DNA from 3 places in the Endobacterium panacihumi genome. Region 1 is predicted to be linked to each of the others. Evidence: riboswitches for the same ligand, from Rfam matches in the RefSeq annotation. Region 1 holds a riboswitch; each other region holds the start of a gene.
What was found. Region 1 has a riboswitch for cobalamin ahead of ACRQ1B_RS20280 (DUF1636 family protein). Riboswitches for the same ligand answer to the same signal wherever they lie in the genome.
Positions count from the first base shown of each region.

Region 2: linked by a shared signal. The riboswitch ahead of nrdH (glutaredoxin-like protein NrdH) and the one ahead of ACRQ1B_RS20280 (DUF1636 family protein) in region 1 are both predicted to bind cobalamin.
Region 3: linked by a shared signal. The riboswitch ahead of ACRQ1B_RS18860 (ABC transporter substrate-binding protein) and the one ahead of ACRQ1B_RS20280 (DUF1636 family protein) in region 1 are both predicted to bind cobalamin.

Region 1 covers NZ_JBOZRA010000005.1:46,877-51,430, forward strand. Annotated here, with positions in the region: gene cobN (cobaltochelatase subunit CobN) at 1-1,129, opposite strand, end outside; gene cobW (cobalamin biosynthesis protein CobW) at 1,129-2,166, opposite strand; gene ACRQ1B_RS20280 (DUF1636 family protein) at 2,189-2,608, opposite strand; cobalamin riboswitch at 2,711-2,917, opposite strand; gene cobO (cob(I)yrinic acid a,c-diamide adenosyltransferase) at 3,032-3,646, shown strand; gene ACRQ1B_RS20290 (cobyric acid synthase) at 3,655-4,554, shown strand, end outside.
Region 2 covers NZ_JBOZRA010000002.1:462,087-466,640, forward strand. Annotated here, with positions in the region: gene nrdE (class 1b ribonucleoside-diphosphate reductase subunit alpha) at 1-1,852, opposite strand, end outside; gene nrdI (class Ib ribonucleoside-diphosphate reductase assembly flavoprotein NrdI) at 1,849-2,259, opposite strand; gene nrdH (glutaredoxin-like protein NrdH) at 2,271-2,492, opposite strand; cobalamin riboswitch at 2,787-3,006, opposite strand; gene ACRQ1B_RS13955 (substrate-binding domain-containing protein) at 3,244-4,143, shown strand; gene ACRQ1B_RS13960 (sugar ABC transporter ATP-binding protein) at 4,346-4,554, shown strand, end outside.
Region 3 covers NZ_JBOZRA010000004.1:148,725-153,278, reverse strand. Annotated here, with positions in the region: gene ACRQ1B_RS18870 (mannitol dehydrogenase family protein) at 1-403, opposite strand, end outside; gene ACRQ1B_RS18865 (GntR family transcriptional regulator) at 632-1,522, shown strand; cobalamin riboswitch at 1,608-1,843, shown strand; partial or broken gene ACRQ1B_RS18860 (ABC transporter substrate-binding protein) at 2,092-3,042, shown strand; gene ACRQ1B_RS18855 (FecCD family ABC transporter permease) at 3,074-4,081, shown strand; gene ACRQ1B_RS18850 (ABC transporter ATP-binding protein) at 4,078-4,554, shown strand, end outside.

The DNA.
Region 1 (4,554 bases):
TCTGCAGACGCAACAGGCTGGCGATGCGCTCAGTGACCTTTTCCACGCGGTCGGGCTCCGGCCGGTTGATCAGGCCGGAAAAGCCCAGTTCGTCCTCGTTGCGCGCATCCTTGAACGACACGGCACCGGCGAGTATCCGCCCATCCAGTTCCGGTAGAACCACATGCATGGCCAGATCCGCAGGCCCCAGCCCGCGTCGGTTTTCGAGCCATGCATCTCGTCGTGTGGTGGCAACAATGACCTGCAGAACCGGCACGCCCAGACGATCGAAAAAGGTTTTGCCCTCGTCATCCGCGCCGCTGGCAAAGGCGGTGGCGGTGATGATCGCGGACGGCTTCATGCCGTTCATCGCCGCTTCGACAAAGGCCAGCGATGTCTTGTCCTTGAGGCCAGCCACAAAGACCGGAACGGCCAGAATGTTTTTCTCGCGCAGCGCGTCGAACAGGGCATCGATCGGCGCTACGTCACTGGCCAGAAGCATGGAACGGTAAAAAAGGATCGGCACGATGGCCGCCCCCGGCATCGTGGACAGAAGCGGATCGGGTGTTTCAAGGACGCCTTGGCCGGGATGATAAAACCCGGCCTTTGGTACGCTCACGGCATCGGCCATATCAGCCGTTTCGCCTCTCGCAAGCCTGATCAGCCGCGTGGCCAGAAGCGTCAAATTCTGCGGACCACCTTCGCGAAAATACGAAAGAAGCCGGTCGAGTTCCTCCGTCGAAACTGTGGATCCCGCCGCCAGCCTGGCATCGCGCTCGCTGCATTCGCCGGGCAACATGACCAGCGTCACGCCACGCGCGCGCGCCATGCGGGCCAGTTCGTCGGCGCCGTAAGGCCAACGGTCATGGCCGCCGAGAACCCGCACGAGAATGAGTTTTGCGAACCGCGCCACCTTATCGATCCAAAGGTCGACCGACATCGGGTGGCGCAGTTCGGAAATATTGGCGAGCCTGAGCGACGGCATTGTGTCGCCACCGCTGCCTGCCTCGGCTTTTGCCCATGCGGAGGCAATGCCGTTCAGATCGCTGTCGGTAAAGGACAGCACCACCACGTCGCCCGGCGTCTGGTCGAGATCGACCGGTTCGATCAGGTCGTCAAGCGACGAAGACGTGGTGGCGAGAATGTGCATCAGGCTGCCAGGATCTTTTCGATCTTTGCTGCATCGATGCCCTTTTCGCCGATGATGACGAGACGCGAACGACGCTCTTCATTGGCAGCCCAGGGGCGGTCGAAATAATGGTTCACGCGCGGGCCGACAGCCTGCACCAGAAGCCGCATCGGCTTGCCGGCCACTTCCACATAGCCCTTGATACGCAGAACCTTTTCGGCAGCCGTCACATCGGCGATGCGCTGGCTCAGCTCCGCCGGATCGGCAATTGCCGGCACATCCAGCACGAAGCTGTCGAAATCGTCGTGTTCGTGGTCCAGTTCGTCGTCGTGATGGGTCTTGCGGTTCTCGATGTCGTCTTCGACGGCAAGGCCAAGGCCGATGAACACGGCCGGATCGACGACTCCATTGGCGGCCGGCACGATGCGCACGGCGCGTGGCAAGTGTTCGGTCACATGTGCGGTGGCGATTTCCAGGCCCTTTGCGTCCAGAAGGTCGGCCTTGGTGAGAATAACGAGATCGGCGCAGGCGATCTGATCTTCAAACACCTCTTCCACCGGGTTGTCATGATCCAGGCTATCGTCTTCAGCCCGCTGGGCGGCCAGCGCTTCCATGTCGTCGGCGACACGGCCTTCCGCTAGAGCCAGGCCATCGACCACAGCGACAACGCCATCGACCGTCACGCGGCTTTTCACGCTAGGCCATTGAAAGGCCTGCACGAGCGGCTTGGGCAGGGCGAGACCCGAGGTTTCGATGAGGATGTGGTCGACCTTTGGCTCAAGCGCCAGAATCCTGTCGATCGCCGGCACAAAATCGTCGGCAACGGTGCAGCAGATGCAGCCGTTTGCCAGCTCGACGATGTTGTCGTCCGGGCAGTTTTCGATGCCGCAGCTTTTCAGGATCTCGCCGTCGATGCCGACATCGCCGAACTCGTTGACGATGACGGCAAGGCGCTTGCCTTCAAGGTTCTGCAATGTGTGGCGCAGAAGCGTGGTTTTGCCGGCGCCGAGAAAACCGGTGACGACGGTGCAGGGAATACGGGCGAGATTGGCGGTCATGAGCTTTTTCCTGAATGTCGGTCTATGCGTTGAAGTCGAAAGGCGGAATACGGGCGATCATGTTGCGTTTCAGACAGTCCGGGCGGCCTTTCCAGGGCATCAGGCCGTCGGCGGATGTGGCGATCAGTTCGGCACCGGTGATCAGGTCGGCGGCATTTTCCAGCGCCAAATGGCCAAACACATAGGTCCAGCCATCCTGCCTTGCGATGACCGCGCTCGGCCCACGCTTGCAGTTGGAAAGACAGTTGACGCTCTTGATGGTGATGTCGGGGGCCTGCTCGGCCGCCGCACCCATGGTGGCATTGAGCAGGTGCGTGCCCTGCCGCGGCTCTTCCGTGGACCCTTCGCTGGTACGACAGCTGGCGCACACAAAAATAGTCACCGACGGTTTTGCCGCCGTGATGTCGTTTTGCTGCCTGTCATTGGACTGAATAAAATCCAAGTCTCTACCCCGTTGGTTCAAAACATGCGGGGTGCCGAGCGCGAAAACCTGATGGTTGCCGTGCCTTGAAAACATCCTTGCCGGAGCACCCCGCCCGGTCGGATTCTTTTGTCTGTGACGGCAGGTCTCCTGGCTTGCGGATCGTCGCCCTATCGCCGCCTTCCCGAAATCGCTTTCAGTGGCGTGGTGCGGGGCTAACCGCCTACAGTTGCGGGGGCAGCCGTGGTTTGAAGCCGGAAAATCGACGTTACCACGTTCCCTCTTAGCTTTTCCCGTTGCCGGGAAAAGACCGTCACCCTTTCCCTAGGCGTCGGTGCCTGCACTGTCAATGCAAACGCTCTTATGGAAGGCCCGGATTGCCGCGCGAAACGAATCCCCTATAGTCCGCGCTTCGCCGCAAGCAGCCACCACGGGAGCACACAGATGAAAGATATCGACCAGCAGGAAGCCGAGCGCCATCAGCGCAAAATGGCCAACCGCAAGGCGGTTCAGGATGCCGAAGTGGCGGAAAAGACCATCGAAAAGGGCCTTCTCATCGTCAATACAGGTCCCGGCAAAGGCAAGTCGACGGCGGCTTTCGGCCTGGCCCTGCGCATGCTCGGAAACGGGCGTCGCGTTGGTGTCGTGCAGTTCATCAAGGGGGCATGGGAAACCGGCGAGCGCCCGGCACTGGAACTGTTTGGCGATCGCGTCGAATGGCATACGATGGGCGAGGGGTTTACTTGGGAAACGCAGGATCTGAAGCGCGATGTCGCCGCTGCCGAACGCGCCTGGGCCAAGGCCGAGGAACTGATGGCCGATCCGACCATCGGCCTTCTGCTGCTCGATGAACTCAACATCGCCCTGCGTTACGATTATCTTGATCTCGACGCCGTCATCGCGTCGTTGAAAGCCCGTCGCGAAGATTTGCACGTGGTCATCACCGGCCGCAACGCCAAGCCGGCGCTGATCGAGGCGGCCGACACGGTCACTGAAATGTCGCTGGTCAAACATCATTTTAAAGCGGGCGTAAAAGCCCAGTCCGGCATCGAGTTTTGAGAAAAGCCATGACTGCACGCGCGCTGATGTTTCAGGGAACCGGCTCGGATGTCGGCAAGTCGCTGCTTGTCGCAGGCCTTGCGCGTGCGCTGACCAATCGCGGTTTGAAGGTGCAGCCGTTCAAGCCGCAGAACATGTCCAACAATGCCGCCGTTACGGCCGATGGCGGCGAGATTGGCCGGGCACAGGCGTTGCAGGCGCGGGCGGCAAAAGTGCCGCTGTCGGTGCATATGAACCCAGTTTTGTTGAAACCGCAGAGCGAGGTTGGTGCACAGGTCGTCGTGCAGGGGCGTGTGCAGGGCAATGCGAAGGCCTCGGAATATCAGGGCATGAAGGCGTCCCTGATGCCGCGTGTCATGGAAAGCTTCGAACTACTGAAATCACAGGCCGATATCGTGCTGGTCGAAGGGGCGGGCAGTGCCTCGGAAGTCAATCTGCGTGGCAACGATATCGCCAATATGGGTTTTGCCCGCGCCGCCGATGTGCCGGTCATCCTGATCGGCGATATCGATCGTGGCGGTGTGATCGCCAGCATTTCCGGCACCAAACTGGTGCTGGATACCGACGACGCGGCGATGATCCGCGGATTCATCGTCAACCGGTTTCGTGGGGATCCCACCCTGTTTGCCGATGGCATGGCGATGATCGAAGCGCATACCGGCTGGCAGAGAATTGGCCTTTTGCCGTTCTTTTCCGAAGCCCGCCGTCTGCCAGCAGAAGATGCTCTGGCGCTGGATAGCCTCGCCATCGACAAGACGGGGGCAAAAATTCGAATTGCCGTGCCGGTCCTGCCGCATATTTCCAATTTCGACGATCTCGATCCGCTCGATGCCGAACCGGATGTCGATGTGGTGCGCGTGCGTCCGGGGCAGCCTCTGCCAGCTGATGCCAATCTTGTGCTTTTGCCG
Region 2 (4,554 bases), on a different contig from region 1:
AAACGCGGCCGATCTTGCCTTCCTTGCGGATCTCGATCTTGGAAACGATCGGGTGGATCGAGGACGTCGAGTGGTTGATGTAGGAGATCGAGCCGGTGGGCGGCACTGCCTGCAGGTTCTGGTTATAGAGCCCGCCTGCCATGACCTCGGCCTTCAATTGCCGCCAGTCTTCCTGCGTCGGGATATGAATGCTCGCCGTTTCGAACAGCTCGGTCACGCGCGGCGTTTCCGGCCGCCATTCCTGTTCGGTGTATTTGTCGAAATATTCGCCGGACGCGTATTTCGAGTTTTCAAAGCCCTTGAAGCTTTTTCCCTTCTCCACCGCAAGCCGGTTGGAGGCGCGTACGGCGTGATAGGCGACTGTGTAGAAATAGATATTGGTGAAATCGACGCCTTCTTCCGAGCCGTAGAAAATCCGCTCGCGGGCGAGATAACCGTGCAGGTTCATCTGGCCGAGGCCGATCGCGTGGCTGTCTTCATTGCCCTTGGCGACTGAAGGCACCGAGGTGATGTTGCTCATTTCGGACACGGCAGTCAGCGCGCGGATCGAGGTTTCGATCGTCTGGCCGAAATCGGTACTGTCCATCGCGGCCGCGATATTGAGCGAGCCGAGATTGCAGGAAATGTCCTTGCCCATCTTGGAATAGGAGAGGTCGTCGTTGAACTCGCTCGCATCGCTGACCTGCAGGATTTCCGAGCAGAGATTGCTCATGGTGATGCGACCGGCAATCGGGTTCGCCCTGTTCACCGTGTCCTCGAACATGATGTAGGGATAACCGCTTTCGAACTGGATTTCGGCGATGACCTGGAAGAATTCGCGCGCCTTGATCTTCTTCTTGCGTATACGGCCGTCCTCGACCATTTCCTGATATTTTTCGCTCACCGAAATCTCGGTGAACGGCACGCCGTAAAAACGCTCCACATCATGCGGCGAGAACAGGTACATGTCCTCGTTGTTGCGGGCGAGTTCAAAGGTAATGTCGGGAATGACGACGCCGAGCGACAGCGTCTTGATGCGGATTTTTTCGTCGGCATTTTCGCGCTTGGTATCGAGAAAACGCATGATGTCCGGGTGATGGGCATGCAGGTAGACGGCTCCTGCTCCCTGCCGCGCACCCAGCTGGTTGGCATAGGAGAAACTATCCTCCAGCAGTTTCATCACCGGAATGACGCCCGACGACTGGTTTTCGATCTGCTTGATCGGTGCGCCCATTTCGCGAAGGTTGGTAAGCGACAGCGCCACACCGCCGCCGCGCTTGGAAAGCTGCAGCGCCGAATTGATCGAGCGGCCGATGCTTTCCATGTTATCTTCCACGCGCAGGAGGAAGCAGGAGACGAGTTCGCCGCGCTGTTTCTTGCCGGCATTGAGGAAGGTCGGCGTTGCCGGCTGGAAACGGCCGGAAATGATCTCGTCGACGAGATCGCGGGCAAGCTTTTCATCGCCGCGGGCCAGCGCCAGCGCCACCATGCAGACGCGGTCCTCGTAGCGCTCGAGATAGCGTTTCCCGTCAAACGTCTTCAGCGTGTAGCTGGTGTAATATTTGAAAGCGCCCAAAAAGGTCGGGAAGCGGAATTTCTTGTCATAGGCGTGGTCGAACAGGTCACGCACGAAATTGAAAGAATACTGGTCGAGAACCTCCTGCTCGTAATAACCTTCGGTCACAAGGTAATCGAGCTTTTCCCGCAGGTTATGGAAGAACACCGTGTTCTGGTTCACGTGCTGCAGAAAATACTGCTTTGCCGCCTGCCGGTCGCGGTCGAGCTGGATTTTTCCATGCTCGTCATAAAGATTCAGCATGGCGTTGAGGGCATGGTAATCCAGCCCCGTCTCGGGTGGCTTGGCCGTTGTCACTGGTTTGTCGAAGCTTGTCGCGTCCAAAATCGTTCCAATCCGTGTCTGACGTTGTCGACATCTTCCTGCGTGCCCAGAAGCTCGAACTTGTAAAGAAATGGCACCTGGCACTTGGCGGAAATGATGTCCCCGGCGATGCAATAGGCTGCGCCGAAATTGGTGTTGCCCGCGGCAATGACGCCGCGGATGTTGGATCTGTTGTCCGCATCGTTGAGGAAGCGGATCACCTGTTTGGGAACGGCGCCCTTGTTTTCGCCGCCGCCATAGGTCGGAACGATCAGGACGAACGGGTTGGGTGCGCAAAGCGCCTCATCGCTGCAGATCGGAATGCGCCGGGCGGTCAGACCCAGCTTTTCCACGAACCGATGGGTGTTTTCCGATTTCGTGGAGAAATAGACGACGCTCATCGCGATGATGGTCAGGCGAGGGCGCTGATCATGTCCGGGCGAAAACCTGCCCAATGCTGCTCGCCGGCAATGACCACAGGCACCTGGCGGTAGCCGAGGCCCTGCACGAGGTCATAAGCCTCGGCATCTGCGGACACGTCGATAATGGTGTAGTCGATGCCCTGACGGTCGAGCGCGCGGGTGGTTGCGGTGCACTGGACGCAGGCGGGCTTGCTGTAGACGGTGATGGTCATGGTCGTTCCTCGTGAAAAATGAGCATGCGGAAGCGTTCGCACCTCGGTCGATGTCCGGGCGAAGATGACGGGAAATGAAGGTGTCGCTGTCGGTGGCCGAGCGTCAGGCGCTCGTCGTGGCCACGCTGCGCCGCAAACCCGCAAACCGACATGGGTAGATGGGCCGACGCATCGACTGCTTGCAGAAACTCAAGAACATAAAACTTCACCCCGAAGCATTTTTGCGGGACATTCGGGGAGGCGCATGCGCAGGATCATCCCGCACCTATACGCGACCTTCGGACACCCCGCCCGTGGACGTTTCCGTGCAAGGCAGGTCTCCTGGCTTGCGGGTCACGGCATTCGTTCCGCCTTCCCAACGCTTTTGGCGTCAGTGGCCTGCTCGATCGAATGCTCGCCGCTTACAGTTGCGGGGGCAGCTCCGGCATTATGGCACCCGTCATGGGTATCACGCACCGAATTCCCGTCTTAGCTTCCGATGCGAATCGGAAGAACCTTGAACACTATATATGGTAGACGAGGCAAAAATTTCGTCAACGGATATGTTGTTTCGGCTCGGTCAAGTCTGGGGAAAACGAGGGGGCTTGCCGCACGAGGTCACGGTCACCGAAACTTTTTCACGTAAATTTATTTACGTACGAATTCAAAAATATTGACGCGCGTAAAATTTAGGACATATGATGAAAAATCAGCCGGCAAGAGGAGGCCCGCCGGCTGGATGTGTGCTCATAAGGCCTCAAGGACGGGAGGAATGAATATGACCCTCAAGAATTTCGCAAAGACGCTGCTGGTTTCCGCCAGCCTCACGCTCGCCGCTGCCGCTGCCCATGCCGAAGGCATCGGTGCATCGTTGCTCACGCAGCAGCATCCTTTCTATAACGAGCTTGCCAAGGCGATCACCGCTGAAGCCAAGGCCAAAAATGTGTCGGTCGAGATCTCGATCGCCAACCAGGACCTCAACAAGCAGCTCGCCGATATCGAAGACTTCATCGTCAAGGGCGTCGACGTCATCATCATGTCGCCGGTCGACAGCAAGGGCGCTCTTGCCGCCGTTGCCCGCGCTGAAGCAGCCGGCATCAAGGTCATCACCGTCGACGTTCCTGTCGAAGGCGCCAAGGTCGCCTCCTATATCGGCACCGACAACTATGCCGGCGGCGTCAAGGCCGGTGAACTGATGGCCGAACAGCTCGGCGGCAAGGGCCAGGTCGCGATCATCGATTACCCGCTCGTGCAGTCGGTGGTGAACCGCGTCAACGGCTTCAAGGAAGCCATTGCCAAGCATCCGGACATCAAGATCGTGTCGATCCAGACCGGCATCACCCGCGCCGAAGCGCTGGCCGTTGCCCAGAACATGCTGCAGGCCAACCCGGAAATCGGCGGCATTTTCGGGTTCGGTGACGACGCTGCACTCGCTGCTGCCGTTGCCGTCAAATCCTCGGGCCTGACCGGCAAGGTCAAGGTCATCGGTTTCGACGGCATGCCGGAAGCCATCAAGGCAGTCGATGCAGATCCGGATTTCGTCGGCGTCATCCAGCAGTTCCCGGACCAGATGGGCAAGCTTGCCGTCGAAACCGCGATCAAGCTGCAGGCAGGCGAGGAAGTGCCGGCCGAACAGCCGATCGTTCCCGGCGTTTACACCAAGAAGCAGTAAGTCCTCCCAAGACGCTCTGCGCATGAGGCCATCTCTGTTTTGAGGCTGCCTCCTCCGGTGGTCCGCTCCCCCAGGCGGGCCACCGGGCATCTGCGGATTGTTCGAAGCCGCCCGCCGATGCGGTGCACGATCTGCATGATCAGGAATAGGGAGCAGCTTTCGCCGCAGTGGTGGTGTGAAGCGCTCGTTGAAAGGTGACGCCATGGAAACCTCAGGCGACAACGTGATCCTTGAGATCAAGGACATGTCCAAGGAATTCGGGGCCGTGAAGGCGCTGAAGAACATGCAGCTTTCGGTGAAGCCGGGCCGTGTTCATACCATTCTCGGCGAAAATGGTGCCGGCAAATCGACGCTGATGAAGATTCTCGCGGGCGTCTACCAGCCCACGACGGGAACCATCATGCTCGACGG
Region 3 (4,554 bases), on a different contig from region 1:
GAAAGGACGGGCGTGGCGACAGGATGTCGAGATCGGGGGCTGTCGTTTCCGCCGCAATGTCGTAGCCGGAATCTCCTGTATTGGAGAGAACGTATTCTGCTTGCTCGCAGAACAGGTTGACGACTTCTGCCCAGTTCGCGGATGCGGACAGGCCGCGCTCGACGCTTTTGACCGCAACGGCGTGCTCGACGGGCTTGCCGTCTTCCAGGCCACGAATAATAACCGGGAAACCGTCTGGATTTGCAAAGGCCGCCAGCCGCCCGGCGCGCTCGGCGGAACCCGATGTCTGTACGATAATGACAGGCAGAACATCCTGTCCTGCCTGCTTTGCCTCATGCAGAAAGAAATCCGCATGCGCCTGGAGAAAACGGCTGGTGCCGAACTGTAAAATGATGCCCGTCATGGACGCTCCGCCCTGATCTGATAACTGTTTGAAACAAGGATCGGTCGAGGCGCAGCAGGCCGACAGAAATGCAATTCGCGTCGCATGCTCCCTCTCCCGTAACATGCATTAAAACTGTTCTTTTGGGATAAAAGACAATTGCCTTGCAGGCAATTTGTTTTTTATATAAAAAGAGCATTCATAAAAAACAGCTTCTGCCAAGTGTCATTTCAAGGCGCTCTCCCGGTCATGAAAACCAATGCTCTTTTCAAGCGCAGCTATAATCAGGCCCTCGACATGCTGGCCGATGCGCAGGCCGGTGCGCCGCTGCCTTCCGAGCCGGCCATGGCTGCGACACTCGGTATCAGCCGCACGACGGTGCGCGCCGTGTTGGCGGCGTTGTCCATGCGCGGCATCGTCGCGGTTGAAGGTCGCGCCAAGCAGCAATTGCGTCTGCCGAAGCGTAGTGACTATCTCGCCGATGCCGATATGGAACCGCTGGCCGATATGGTCGAGCGCAAGTTCATGGCATGGTTGGTCGGTCCCGATTGCAGCCCCGGACAAGTCATCAACGGTTTGGATCTTGCCCGCCAGTTCGGCGTGTCCACGTCAGCCATTCGTGACTGCCTCAATAAATTCAGCCATTTCGGTCTTCTGGAGCGCCAGAGCAACGGGCGCTGGCGCACGCTGGGCCTGACTGTGGATTTTGTCGGCGAGCTTTTTGATATGCGCGAGTTGATCGAGTTTCGGGCCGTCGATCGTTTTGTCGCTCTCCCGAAAGATGATCTGCTTTGGGGCGAATTGTCGCTGATCGAGGAAGAGCATCATGCAATCCTTGCCGATTTCAATAATCGCGGCCGCGATTTTTCCGACCTTGATCATCGGTTCCACAAGCTGGTGGATAGTGCCGTGCCGAACCGGTTTCTCGGCAATATCCAGGGCGTAATGTCGGTGATTTTTCACTATCATTACCAGTGGAACAAAAGAGATGAAGTGGCCCGCAATCATCGCGCGCTGCACGAGCATCTGGCCTATATCGACGGTTTGAAAAGCGGTGATCCCGCAAGGGCGCGCGAGGCATGCCGCCTGCACCTGCACACCGCGCGATCGACCATGCTGACGTCCATCGACCTTGCCTGATGCAAAACAGGCAGCATATTTTATCTTGACACGTAATGATATTACATAACATACACTATTGCCATTGACGGCGGGCACATCTGCCAGCTAACTCAGCGGCGACGGTTTCCAGCGCCGAAAGCAATGGAATTAAAAGGGAACACGGTGCGGATCCGATTTATCAGATCTCAATGCCGTGGCTGCCCCCGCAACTGTAAGCGGATCACCGTCCATCCTCGAGATGCCCGAAGGGTATCTGGCCACTGTGTCGTGATCGGCATGGGAAGGCAGGTGGACGGCATGTTCGTGAGCCAGGAGACCTGCCGTCAGGACAGAACTATCGTTACGGGCGGGGATGCCCGGAAGAGGATCACGTTATGACGCTTCCATGCGCTTGTGCGCACTCCATGGTCTTTATCCCTTTTTCGTCGATGTCGACTGTCCGCCGGCAAGCGTTCTGATACGCGCTGTCGCCCTCCATCGATCACACATTTCCAGGAGAGACCATGTTTCATTTTTCACGCCTGTCGGTCTGCGCAGGTTTGCTGGCTTCGGCCGTCGCGATCCTTCCATTTTCGACCCCGGTACAGGCTGCCGAAACCCAGTACCCTTTGACCATCAAGAATTGCGGTCTTGAACTGACCTTCAAACAGGCACCGTCGCGCACGGTGTCGGTTGGCCAGAGCGTCACCGAAGTGCTTTATCTGCTTGGCCTGTCGGACAGGGTGGTTGGCACGGCGCTCTGGGTCAGTCCGGTGCTGAAGGGGTTTGAGGAAACGAACGCCAAGGTCGAGCGCCTGGCCGACAACGATCCGAGTTTCGAAGCGGTGATCGGCAAGAAGCCGGATCTGGTGACGACCCAGTTCCAGTGGCAGATCGGTCCGGAAGGTGTGGTGGGCACGCCTGCCCAGTTCGCCGAACTCGGCGTGCCGGTCTATACCTCGCCGGCCGATTGCGTCGGCAAGGACAATTCCGGTGGTGGTGATGGCGTACGCACCGGCGTGTTTTCTATGGAGCTGATCTATCAGGAAATCCGTGATCTGGCGAAGATCTACAACGTTCAGGATCGTGGCGAAGAAGTTGTCGCCGATCTCAAGAAGCGCGAAGAAGCCGCGCGTACAAAGATCGCTTCGGCGGATGGCAAGCTCTCGGCCGTCTTCTGGTTCTCCAGTGCCGAACTCGATATCGATCCTTATGTCGCTGGTCGCCACGGCGCGCCGGGCTACATCATGTCGGCGCTCGGTATCAAGAATGTGATCGAGAGCGATGAGGAATGGCCGACCGTCGGCTGGGAAACCATCGCCAAGGCCAACCCGACGATGATCGTTGCCGGCAAGATGGATCGCCGCCGGTTCCCGGCCGATGATGTCGCCGTCAAGCACAAGTTCCTCAAGGAAGATCCCGTCGCCAGCCTGATGCCTGCCGTGAAAGAAGGCCATGTCTTCGAAATGGATGCGCAGGCTATGAACCCGACCATCCGCACCGTCGAGGGACTGGAAAAGCTGGCTGATGCCATCGCCGCCTCGGGCCTTGCCAAATAAGCTGATAGCGGTGGAACATATAACGTCAAAAATGAGTAGAACGGGCGTCGCACTTGCGGCGCTCGTCATCCTTGCCGTTGCGCTAGTCGCCGGGGCGGCGATTGGCGAAACCTCCATTCCATTTGATGTCGTGTTGAAAACGGTCGCCAACCGCGTTTTCGGCGCCGGCTACCCGCTGGAACCACTCGACGAGGGCATCGTCTGGGCCTATCGCCTCAGTCGCGCTGTCGTTGCTGCCTGTTGCGGCGCCTCGCTGGCAATCGCCGGTGCCGTGCTGCAGTCGCTGCTGCGCAATCCGCTGGCGGATCCCTACATTCTCGGCATTTCCGCCGGTGCCTCCACCGGTGCAGTTGCCGTAGCGCTTCTGGGTTTTGGCGCGGGAATGCTGACCATGCCAATGGGTGCGCTCGCGGGCGCGCTTGCCGCTTTCCTGCTCGTCAGCCTGCTGGCCATGCGCGCCGGCAGCGGCAGCAATGCTATCATCCTTGCCGGCGTTGCAGGCTCGCAGATGTTCAATGCGCTGACCTCCTTCGTCGTGACCAAGTCGGCGACGGCCGAGCAGGCGCGCGGCATCATGTTCTGGCTGCTCGGCAATCTGTCAGGTGTGCGCTGGCCGGATGTCGGTCTGGCGCTGCCGGTCACGATCATCGGTCTTCTCATTTGTCTCTGGCATGTCCGCGCACTCGACGCCTTCGCCTTCGGCAATCAGGCGGCCGCCTCGCTCGGCATCCGCGTGCGCCGCGTTCAGGTCGTCCTGATCTGTACAGCCGCCGCGATGACGGCCGCGATGGTCTCGCTGGTCGGCTCGATCGGCTTTATCGGCCTCGTCATCCCTCATGCGGCACGGCTCATCGTCGGTGTTCGACATGGGCGTCTGCTGCCGGTAACGGCATTGGTCGGGGCCGTTTTCATGATCGTCGCCGATATCCTTTCGCGCACCATCGTTTCCGGGCAGGTGCTGCCAATCGGTGTGATCACGGCTCTGTTCGGTGCCCCGGCATTTGCCTTCATTCTCGGGCAGAAGAGGACGCGACCATGAAGCTTTCTGCCCGAAATCTCAGCTGGTCCGCCGGCAGTCTGGAAATCGTGCGTGACGTTTCCTTCGACGTCGCGCCGGGTGAGTTTCTCGGCATTATCGGCCCCAACGGTTCCGGCAAAAGCACGTTGCTCTCGATGCTGGCCGGCATTCGCAAACCGCTTTCCGGACATGTGAGGCTGGGTGATGCGGCGATAAAATCCATCGGCAGCCGCCACATTGCTCAAAAGCTTGCGTTTGTGGAGCAACAGGCGGAAACCACCGAAAGAATTACGGCGCGTCAAGCCGTCGAACTGGGCCGAACGCCGTATCTTGGGCCGCTATCCGGATGGTCCCTGGAGGATGACGCGATCGTCAACGCGGCGCTTGAAAACGTCGATATGATCGATAAGGCAGAGCGCTTTTGGCATCATCTTTCCGGGGGAGAACGCCAGCGTCTGCATATCGGGCGAGCGTTGGCACAGGAGCCGCGCGTC